Regions from separate parts of the Pseudomonas sp. MH10 genome, predicted to be linked through region 1. Evidence: riboswitches for the same ligand, from Rfam matches in the RefSeq annotation. Region 1 holds a riboswitch; the other holds the start of a gene.
What was found. Region 1 has a riboswitch for cobalamin ahead of cobW (cobalamin biosynthesis protein CobW). Riboswitches for the same ligand answer to the same signal wherever they lie in the genome.
Positions count from the first base shown of each region.

Region 2: another riboswitch for cobalamin. It lies ahead of RHM59_RS08985 (CbtB domain-containing protein); the one in region 1 lies ahead of cobW (cobalamin biosynthesis protein CobW).

Region 1 covers NZ_CP133783.1:762,814-768,378, forward strand. The annotation lists gene RHM59_RS03550 (acyltransferase) at 1-500, shown strand, start outside; gene nfuA (Fe-S biogenesis protein NfuA) at 559-1,152, shown strand; gene cobM (precorrin-4 C(11)-methyltransferase) at 1,278-2,024, opposite strand; gene RHM59_RS03565 (cobalamin biosynthesis protein) at 2,075-2,485, opposite strand; cobalamin riboswitch at 2,599-2,817, shown strand; gene cobW (cobalamin biosynthesis protein CobW) at 2,917-3,981, shown strand; gene cobN (cobaltochelatase subunit CobN) at 3,985-5,565, shown strand, end outside.
Region 2 covers NZ_CP133783.1:1,987,293-1,992,857, forward strand. The annotation lists gene RHM59_RS08975 (2-hydroxyacid dehydrogenase) at 331-1,272, opposite strand; gene RHM59_RS08980 (CbtA family protein) at 1,357-2,073, opposite strand; gene RHM59_RS08985 (CbtB domain-containing protein) at 2,116-2,328, opposite strand; cobalamin riboswitch at 2,359-2,500, opposite strand; gene RHM59_RS08990 (histidine phosphatase family protein) at 2,515-3,087, shown strand; gene RHM59_RS08995 (N-acetyltransferase family protein) at 3,298-3,813, opposite strand; gene RHM59_RS09000 (LysR family transcriptional regulator) at 3,918-4,802, shown strand; gene RHM59_RS09005 (alpha/beta hydrolase) at 4,899-5,565, shown strand, end outside.

The DNA.
Region 1 (5,565 bases):
TGATCAGCCATTTTTATCGAAACGACATCGTTTACGAGTTTCTGCTCGGGATTGGGATTGGCGTGATTTATCGTCGCGGTTGGATTGCCAACGGGCTGTGGCTGCCCTTATTAGCGATCGCGGGCGCGCTGATCACTATTTATCACTTGCCGGCAAATGATCGGTTTATCAACTGGGGCCTGCCGAGTGCATTGATCGTCATCGCCTGTATCTCATTAGAACCGTATGTTGAGGGCAACCGATTGCTCAAGGCGCTGGGGGATTGTTCGTATTCGGTCTATTTGCTGCATGTGTTGGTGCTGTACAGCGGTTGGCTGGCGGCCGAGCGTTATGGGCTCAATCCCTACGCAGTGTTTGCGGTTTGCGTGCCAGTGATCGGTTTGGGTGCTTGGGTCAGTTATGAATGGCTCGAAAAAGGACTGTATCGTCGTCTCAAGGGCTGGTTGGATCGGCATCGGACCGAAAAGACCGATGCGGCCCTTTCCCGACAAAATTACTAGGACTTTGTGCGGCGCGAGCGATTGGCGTAAACTCCGGCTACGTCTGCGAGGAATTTTCATGACCGCTATTACTATTACCGATGCTGCCCACGACTATCTGGCCGATCTGCTCGAAAAGCAGAACACCCCGGGCATCGGCATCCGCGTGTTTATTACCCAGCCTGGCACCCAATATGCTGAAACCTGCATTGCTTATTGCAAGCCGGGCGAAGAAAAACCTGAAGACAACGCCATTGGCCTGAAAAGCTTCACTGCCTGGATTGATAATTTCAGCGAAGCCTTTCTAGACGATGCCGTTGTCGACTACGCCACTGATCGCATGGGCGGCCAACTGACCATCAAGGCGCCAAACGCCAAAGTACCTATGGTCAATGCCGACAGCCCGATCAACGAGCGCATCAACTATTACCTGCAAACCGAAATCAACCCTGGTCTGGCCAGTCATGGCGGGCAAGTGACGTTGATCGATGTGGTCGAAGAAAACGACGAAAACATCGCGGTCCTGCAATTTGGTGGCGGCTGCCAAGGCTGTGGCCAAGCTGACGTTACCTTGAGAGAAGGGATTGAGCGCACATTGCTCGAACGCATTCCTGAACTCAAAGGCGTCCGTGACGTGACCGATCACTCGCAAAAAGAGCACGCCTACTACTAAAGCTGCGGCGTGGCCTGAACAAAAAAGTACCCCGACTGGTTCGGGGTATTTTTTTTGGTTGGAGTTCAGTGCGCGGTGGCTGAAAGACGCCTCGCCAACACGTTGGCTCTTACAGAGGTCATCACTCAAGGCCGAAACACATGGGCATGCCCGGCGCGGTATAGCGATGAGTCGGAAAAGTTGTCATTGCCCAACACCCGGCCCACCAGAATCAACGCGGTGCGGCGAAAACCTTTGGCCTGCACTTTTTCTTCTATGTCCGCCAAAGTGCCTATCACCCAGTCCTGATCCGGCCAACTGGCGCGATGGACCACCGCAATCGGGCAATCGGCGCCGTAGTGGGGAACAAGTTCGGCCACTATCTTGGGCAGATGGTTAACCCCCAGATGAATGGCCATGGTCGCCTGATGCTGCGCCAGGCTGGCCAATTCCTCGCCAACCGGCATCGAGGTTTTATCCGCGTAGCGGGTCAAAATCACGCTCTGGGAAATGTCCGGCAACGTCAGCTCCACACCTAACAGCGCTGCGCACGCAGCGGTGGCGGTAACGCCAGGGATGATCTCGAACGGGATGCTCAACTCGCGCAAGTGACGAATTTGCTCACCGATTGCGCCATACAGGCTCGGATCGCCCGAATGAACCCGGGCGATGTCTTGGCCTTGTTCATGAGCAGACTTCATCACGGCGATGATCTGCTCCAGGTGTAACTCCGCGCTATTGATGACCTGCAACGCGTTATGGCCTTCCAGCACTGCCGTCGGCACCAATGATCCGGCGTAGATAATCACCGGGCAGCTGCGGATCAAACGTTGGCCTTTGACCGTGATCAGCTCCGGGTCGCCGGGGCCTGCGCCGATGAAAAAGACGGTCATGGAATCTCCTGAAGCTGCGAAGGGATAGCTGAAGTGAGCAAGGATGCGGATTATCGACGATTAGGCACATCACCCGCCAAGGCAAATGTCGCGCGTCGGTTTTTGCTGCGGTTGATGAGCAAGGTACCGGGGTGTCCGCTGAGGCGTTGCGCCAGGGCCAGGGCGGCACTTTCTGCCACGCCATGGCAACCGGTATGCGCAAAGGCCAGCGCCGATCGATGGCTCAACTGCGCATCGAAGTCCGCCAGTTCGGCCGAACTGAAAAACACCAAGGGCAGAGCGAGCTGCGTGGCCAGCGCCAGCAGTCCCGGTTCAGCGCTTTTCTGATCAATGGAGGCCAAGGCGGCAATCGCTTCGATGAGAAACCCGTGAGCCGCCAAATTCTGCTCCATCAGTTCAAGCAACAGGCTGGCGGGACAGCCGCGCTGGCAGCCAAGCCCCACCACCAGCGTCGTCGACATCGTGCTGTCCTCAGGTACCGACAAAGCGTGGCAGGAGACCATGACTCAGCGCAAAACGTCAATCGCACATCCCGTCAAACGGCGCTGGTGATTGACCTGCCCAAGGTCACTGCGTAGCCTTGCACGCTTGAGGTTCTCCGGCGCAGGTCGGGGCTAAGAAGGGAACGCGGTCAATGCCGCGGCTGCCCCCGCAACTGTAATCGGTCATGTTCATTGCACAGCCACTGCGCCTGACGCGGGAAGGCGCAATGAACGCGTGCAGGACGTCTCGCGAAGAGGCGCTCGACACGCCACCGCAAGCCAGGAGACCTGCCTCAACATCAGAATTCTCACTACAACCGGGCGGGGTGATCCGGTGGCGAGTTGATCCGCGCGCCTGCGCTGCGTGGTTCTCGTCCTGTTTTGCCCGCCGCTTTGCCAAAGGGCACCCAATGAAAACGCTGGCCAAACTTCCTGTCACCATCGTCACCGGCTTCCTCGGTTCGGGCAAAACCACCTTGCTGCGGCATATGCTCGATAACGCTGACGGTCGGCGCATCGCGGTGATCGTCAACGAGTTCGGCGAACTGGGGATTGACGGCGACCTGCTCAAACAATGCAGCATTGGCTGCACCGAAGAAGAAGCCAATGGCCGGGTGTATGAGTTGGCCAACGGCTGCTTGTGCTGCACGGTTCAGGAAGAGTTCTTCCCCGTCATGCGCGAACTGGTCGCACGCCGTGGCGATCTGGACCACATCCTGATCGAGACCTCTGGCCTGGCGTTGCCAAAACCCTTGGTTCAAGCTTTTCAGTGGCCGGAAATTCGCAACGCCTGCACGGTTGACGCGGTAATCACCGTCGTCGATAGCCCGGCAGTACTGGCCGGTACCTTCGCGGCATTCCCGGATCAAGTCGATGCCCAACGAAAGCTGGATCCGAACCTGGACCATGAATCGCCGCTGCACGAGTTGTTCGCCGATCAGCTGTCCAGCGCTGATCTGGTAATCCTCAACAAGGCTGACAAGATGGACGCTGCCGGCCTCGCCGCAGTCCGTGCCGAAGTCTCGGAAGAGCTGCCGCCAGCGGTGAAAGTGATCGAAGCCAGCAATGGTCGCTTGCCGATCAGCGTGTTGTTGGGTTTGGCCGCCGAGTCCGAGTTGCATATCGACGGTCGCCATAGCCATCACGATTCTCATGAAGGCGCAGACCCTGCCGATCATGACCATGACGCATTCGACTCGATCTCAATCACCTTGCCGCAGGCTGACGAAAGCGTGTTACTCGATGCCTTGAACCAATTGGTGGTGCAGCACGGTATTTTGCGGGTCAAAGGCTTTGCCGCGATTCCGGGCAAACCGATGCGTTTGCTGATTCAGGGTGTCGGTACCCGTTTCGACAAACATTTCGACCGCGCGTGGCGTGCCGACGAAGAGCGAGTAACCCATTTGGTGTTGATCGGTCAGAAGCTCGACGCCGGGGTGCTTGAAGCCCAGTTGCGCGCAACGGTTGCTGGCTGACCCATGCATTTACTGAGAACCCAGCCCGGCGGATTCGTCCCCGACGACAGCATCGCCGATTTGGGGCAAACCCCGGCCGAGCTGGTGATTCTCTGTAGCGGCGATTCCCACTTGGCGCTGCTCGCTGAAGCGGCGCAACAGTTACCCGACGACTACCCAAGTCTGCGCCTAGCCAACCCGATGCAAGTGCAGAATCATGCATCGGTGGACCTGTATGTCGACCAAGTGCTGCGACACGCCAAGGTTATTTTGATTTCGCTGCACGGCGGTATCGGTTATTGGCGTTACGGCGTCGAGCGCCTGGTGCAGTTGGCTGAGCGTGGTGTGAAGCTGATTCTGGTGCCCGGCGATGACCGGCCTGACCCGGAGCTTAGCGGCTTAAGCAACGTGACGGCGGAAGAGGGCGAGCGGCTTTGGCATTTTTTGCGCCAGGGCGGCCTGCACAATGCGCTGGAGCTGTATCGGTGCTTGGCCAGTCGCTTTCTGGCGCGTGACTATCCATGGGCTGAACCGGCCACCCTGCCACGTACCGCGATTTATCACCCGCACATAACCAACGCGAACCTGAGCGATTGGCAAGCCCAATGGCAGCCGTCGCAACCGGTGGTAGGGCTGCTGTTTTATCGCTCCCATCTGCAAGCGGCCAACACTGGATTTATCGACGTGTTTTGCGCCCGTTTGCAGGCTCAGGGCCTGAATCCACTGCCCATTGCAGTCGCCAGCTTGAAAGAAGCGGGTTGTCTGGCGGTGGTGGAGGACCTGTTCGATCAGGTCCGGGCTGAGCTGATCCTCAATACCACCGGCTTTGCCCAATCCAGCCCCGAAGCCCCTCATCTGCGACCGTTTCGGCGCAACGTGCCGGTCATTCAAGCTATTTGTGCGCAGGACAACGAGCCCGCTTGGCAGGCCAGTGAACAAGGCTTGGGCGCGCGGGACTTGGCAATGCACATCGCGTTGCCGGAGCTGGACGGGCGGATTATCAGTCGGCCGATCAGTTTCAAGGACTTGGCGTGGCACAGCGAACGCAGCCAGTCGGACGTGGTGTGTTATCGCGCTCAGCCTGAACGCATGGATTTTGTCGCCGAGTTGGCGCAGCGCTGGATTGAGCTGGCACGGCTGCCGAACGAGCAAAAACACATTGCACTGATACTTGCCAATTACCCGACCCGCGATGGTCGCATCGGCAATGGCGTGGGCCTGGACACACCCGCCGCCGCGCTGAATATTTTGCGCGAGATGCAGGCGCAGGGTTACCTGCTGACACCGTTGCCCGAAAGCGGTACGGCCTTGATCCATGCGCTGCTCGGCGGCGTCACCAATGATTTGGAAACCATTGACCAACGTCCTTGCGAGCAGAGCATGGCGCTGGACGATTACTGGGCGGCATTCAGTCAATTGCCATTGGCCAATCAACAGGCGGTGACTGCGCGTTGGGGTGCGCCACAGGCCGATCCGATGTTTCGCGCCGAGCGCATGATGATTGCTGGGCTGCGTTTTGGAATGACCTTCGTTGGTATTCAGCCAGCACGGGGTTACCAGGTCGATGCCAGTGCGGTCTATCACGACCCGGATTTGGTGCCGCCC
Region 2 (5,565 bases), 1.2 Mb from region 1:
AAGACCGTTAAAAACAGGTTGGACAGAACACTGAAGCTTTTGGACGGAGCAACGCAGGTGATGGTTCATCAGAGCCCGACGATACGGACCTCTGTAAGAGCCAACGTGTTGGCGAAGGTCCTTCGGACCTATCGCAGCCTTCGGCGCCTACCGAATGTGTGCATCGCCAACATCTGTGGGACCGAATTTATTCGGGAAGGCTTCAGTCCTGACACCCTGCAACCTCAAACCACACAAAGTGCCACTCAGTTTGCTGCGCGACAGCGCGGCGTCGAAGACGTGGCGGACTCTCCTACAGAGATTGTTGGCGTCGCGCGGTACCCAGCGACTTCATTTCCCCGGCAACGGCACTGGCGTCAGCACCGGTCGCCCTGAAAAGTGCGCCAGCAAGTTATCGGCGACCATTTGCACGGTGCCTTGGGACGCTTCCGGCGACAGGCCAGCAACATGTGGGGTCAACACCACGTTGCTTAGGGCTTTCAGCGCATCGGGCACTCGCGGTTCGTCGTCGAACACGTCCAGCGCGGCGCCAGCGATGCGCCGGTGTTTCAGGGCTTCGATCAAGTCCGCAGTCGAAATAACGCTGGCGCGAGCGATATTGACGATAAACCCGTTAGGGCCCAGTGCTTCAAGCACCGCTTTGTCCACCAACTGATGAGTACCTGCACCGCCCGGCGTGGCGACGATGAAGAAGTCCGAGGCGCTGGCCAGCGCCTCCGGCGTGGCGCAATACGCGTAGGGCACGTCGTTGCGCGGGCGACGATTGTGGTAACTGACGGACATGTCGAATCCAGCCGCACGCTTGGCGATGGCCATGCCCACCGAGCCCATGCCAAGAATGCCGAGGCGTTTTCCAGCCAATGAAGGACGCATGATTTTGCACCACTCGCCGCGTCGAACCGAGGCGTCGGCCCGTGGAATATCCCGCACCAACGACAGCAACAAGGCCATGGCGTGATCGGCCACCGACGGCGAGTTGACCCCTGCCCCGTTGGTGACCACAACGCCCCGCGCCTGGGCGGCATCAAGGTCGACATGTTCGTAACCGGCGCCAATCACGCAGATGATCTGCAAATGCGGCAGCGCAGCCATTTCATCGGCGAAGAAACCCAACGGGCCTCGGGTCAACACCGCATTGATCTGCTCGCCATAGGTCGCAATAGCCTTGGCGCGCTCGGCCGGGCTCGGCGCAAGAATCAGCGTAAAACCACTGTTTTCAATGATCGGCAGGTAATCATTAACGTTTTCTACCAGCACCAAAACAGTCGGCATGCGTTCCTCTCAGATCACAGTCAAATAGGTTAAAGCCACGAAGCTAGACACACAGTAAAAGGCCCGCACGCGGCGGGCCTCTACTCAGGACTGAAGCTTGGCCCGAGGCGGTGAAGTCACCGGATTGAGCTTGCGCTCCGCCAGCCAGCCAAAGGCCAAGCCGACGGTGGTCCACAGTACGATTTGAATACCCAGCGAAGCCGTGCGAAATTTCCACAGCAACACCGCCGAGAAATCCTGTGGCACTTCATTAACCGTAGGAAACATCGCCGTCGCCAGAATCATGATCGCCGCATACAAAGCAACCGCCAGCAACGCGCCATTCCAGACGCCGCGGGTAGCAATGAGCTTACGCGCCGCGTTGATCGCGATGACCATCGCTGCCACAGAGAGCAGCATCATTAGGAAGAACAACTTGGTGCGTTTGCCGATGGTTGCAGGGTCGCCAATCGACGGTGGATTAGCGGGGTACTTCATACCCGGCACCAAAATGATCGCTACGAAGGCGGCCAATGCCAGCAATGCCGCTAGCCCACGAGGGCCCATGTTGCCAGCCCGACCCAAGGTGTAAGCGAACACCAGAGCGAAAATCCCGCCCAGCGAGACGCTGTAGACCATGATGCCGGTGAACAAACCGAAGGTGCTTTGTACCTCGCGGCTGATCAGCTCTTCTTCCGGAGCGTCGCCGTGCATCGCCGACATGTGGTGTTCTTCGAAGGCGATAGCCCTGTCGATCTGCGGCTCACCAAACACTTTGGCAAAGCCAAACGCAAGAAGACCGGCGAGCAAGCCCACCAGCATTCCTCTAATAAGTAATTGCCCAGTCATGTCATGTTCCTGAAGTTAGTGGCAAGGGAAGCCCAGCAAGTGGCGACCGTCATGCACAAACTCATGGACATACGTTCCGGAAAACATCGACGTGGCGCCTTGTTCTGCGCCAACGAAATACAGCGCAAGCATCAACAGCAAACCGACGAACACGGCCCACGGCAGAATTTCACCCAACGGGATCACCGGCAGCGAGGTATCGGTATGGGTTGTGGCGTTGAAAGTCATAAGAGTCTCCAGGGAACTCGCGTCCCAATACGGATAACGGGTGGACAAAACAAGGTCTGGCTTACGGCAATGACCGAATACAGTGGCGCGACCGCACCGGATTCCAACCGGCTTCCTGCTTTGCAACATGATGCAACTGCTCGGGCAGTGTACTCTTCTCGACTTGTAAAACCAGTGTGAACCGCCATGGCAACCCGTCTGACCTTGATCTGCCACGCCCGAACCGTTGCGCAAAAACTTGGGCGCTTTGCGCAAGACGAACCCATCGAGATGGACTGGCAATCGTCAGCGGGTTCGCTGTCTGGACACTTCAAGCTCTCTGCCCAGTTGCTTAGCGCACCAGAAACTCGCGCGCAGCAGACCGGCTTGCTGTTCGCAAGCGAGTTGGACATCGTGCCCGCCCTGCGCGATTGCGATTTCGGACGTTGGCAGGGTCAGCGTATTGACGACCTTCAAGCCCAAGAACCCGAAGCGCTTAACGCCTGGCTTACCGACAGCATGAGCGCGCCCCACGGTGGCGAATCCATTGCCGACGTTTGCGCCCGCGTCAGTGCATGGCTCGATACGCTGCGCACCCCCGGCCACATCATCGCGATTACCCACCCCTTCATCATCCGCGCGGCCATCGTCCATGCGCTGCAATGCCCGATGACAGCGTTCAATGCCATCGACATCGAACCGCTGTCGATGACCGAGCTGAGGTACAACGGACGCTGGCGACTGAGGATGGAGCGCGCAGCAAACACCAAGCCGCGGTAGAGCCAACGTGTTGGCGAAGGTCCTTCGGACCTTATCGCAGCCTTCGGCAGCTCCTACAGAAATCTGTGCAGCGTCAAACCTGTGCAGGCTGTGTGGGACCGAATTTATTCGGGAAGGCGCAAGCCCTGACGCGCTGCAGCCTCAAACAACACAAAGTGCCACACAGTTTGCTGCGCGACGGCGCGGCGTCGAAGGCGGTGGGTGCTTCTCCTACAAACCTAGCGCGCGCTGCATCAGAACGGTGTCCACCCAGCGCCCGTGCTTGAAACCCACCGATTCAAACACCCCCACGCGGCGAAAACCGAGGCGTTCGTGCAGTCGGATCGAGGCGTAATTCTCGCTGTTGCCAATGATCGCGATCATCTGCCGCGAGCCGGCTTGGGTGCAGCGCTCAATGATTGCGCCGAGCAGCGCCTGGCCAATGCCCTTCCCGCCCAGCCCCTCACGCACATACACCGAATCTTCAACCGTAAAACGGTAACCCGGGCGCGGTCGGTGCAGGGTCGCGTAGCCATAACCCACCACTTCACCCCCACGTTCGGCGACCAGATACGGCAGCCCTTTGGACAGGATGTCAGCGCGCCGGCCCAGCATGTCGGCGACGCTGGGCGCTTCCAGTTCGAAACTGGCGATACCGCCGAGCACGTGCGCCGCGTAAATGGATTGCACGCTGGGCAGGTCGTCGTCGGTGGCGTCGCGCAGGACCGGGGTTTCGCGGGTGTTCATAGTTCGTCTGCTTTAATGACCGTCGGATAGGCGGCAATGATGCCGGGGCCGGTGACTAAAAAAAAGTTATGATCGCTTATCCTCTGCATAAGAAAAACTTTGAGATGCAACGACTCAACCTCAATCATCTGCACACCTATTCATGTGTTATTGCCTGCGGAAGTTTTTCTGCAGCAGGCGAAAAACTCGGCCTGACTCAACCGGCTGTCAGCCTGCAAATCCGTCAGTTGGAGCAGCGCCTCAATGTGCGACTCATCGAACGCGTCGGCAAACGGATCAAAGCCACATCGCCGGGCAATCTGTTGCTGGAACACATTATCCACATCGACGCCGCCGTCGAACATGCATTGCTGGACCTCGCGACTCACGCGCAGGAGGTCGCGGGCATTATTGCCATTGGCACCGGTGCAACGGCCTGCATCCACCTTCTGCCGCCCATCCTTCAAACCTTGCGCCAACAATTTCCGGCGCTGGAGGTGCGTGTCAGCATTGGTAATACCGAAAGCGTCGTAAAGGCCGTGGAGGAAAATCGTCTGGATCTAGCCTTGGTCACGCTACCTGCGACCGGACGCAGTTTAGCGGTGACGCCGCTGATGGATGACGTGTTCGTTGCGATCTTCAGCGCCGAGGAAACACAGCTGCCAGAACAGGTCACCCCCGCGACGCTGATCCCTTACCCGCTGGTGGTCTTCGAAGCCGGCAGCAGCACGCGGGCGTTGATCAACCAGTGGTACGCGGAGTCGGGCATTCGAATCAAGCCGGTGATGGAGTTGGGCAGCATCGAGGCGATCAAGGAAATGGTTGCGGCGGGCTTGGGCTATAGCATCGTACCCAGCCTGTCAGTTGCCGCCGCCCACCATCGACGCGGGCTGCAAGTTCGCCGCCTGACGCCCGCATTGACCCGCACCTTGGGCATCGTCCTGCGTCAGGACAAACCACTCAGCAAGGCCCTGCACCAAGTGGTCGATGCGCTGATGTCATTGGCGTGAACTGGAAACCCATCGCGCCGTGTTTTGAATACAGCAGAGAAAAACCGGTGCTAAGCTTCGCCCTCGATCCGGACAAGGCTGTGAAAAGGCAGGCATATGATCAAAGTTCTCGCTGCACTGTTTCTCCTCGCGTCATCCGCCGCTCATGCCCAATCTCCCCTGCAAACCGACCTGCCCTTGAGTTACCTGGAACAGACTGACGGACAATCCCGAAACAAGCCGCTGGTAATCTTCCTGCATGGCTCCGGCGCCAATGAAGCCGACCTGTTCGACATCAAGGATCAACTGCCCGCCGAGTACACCTTTTTGTCGGCGCGAGCACCGTTTGAGGTCGGACCCAATAGCTATCAGTGGTTCAACAACAAACCCGGCGACGGCCCTTACGATGGCGAAACCGACGACCTGAAAAGCAGCGAAGCATTGATTTCGGACTTCGTGGTTAAAGCCACCGAGAAATACAACACCCAGCCGGACAAGGTGTTTCTGATCGGGTTCAGCCAAGGCGCGATCATGTCCTATGAAGTGGCCCTGCGGCACCCAGACATCCTGCGCGGGTTCGCTGCGTTGAGCGGCAAGATCCTGCCCGTACTGAAATCCGAGTTGCAGCCGTTACCGGGTTTCAAGGCGCTTGAAGTGTTCATCGGTCACGGCACCGCTGACCAGCGAGTACCGTATGTCGGCGCAACTGACGCTGATACCTGGCTGAAAGAATTGGCCATCGAGCCTGAATTTCATGCGTATCCCGGTATCGGCCATACCATCA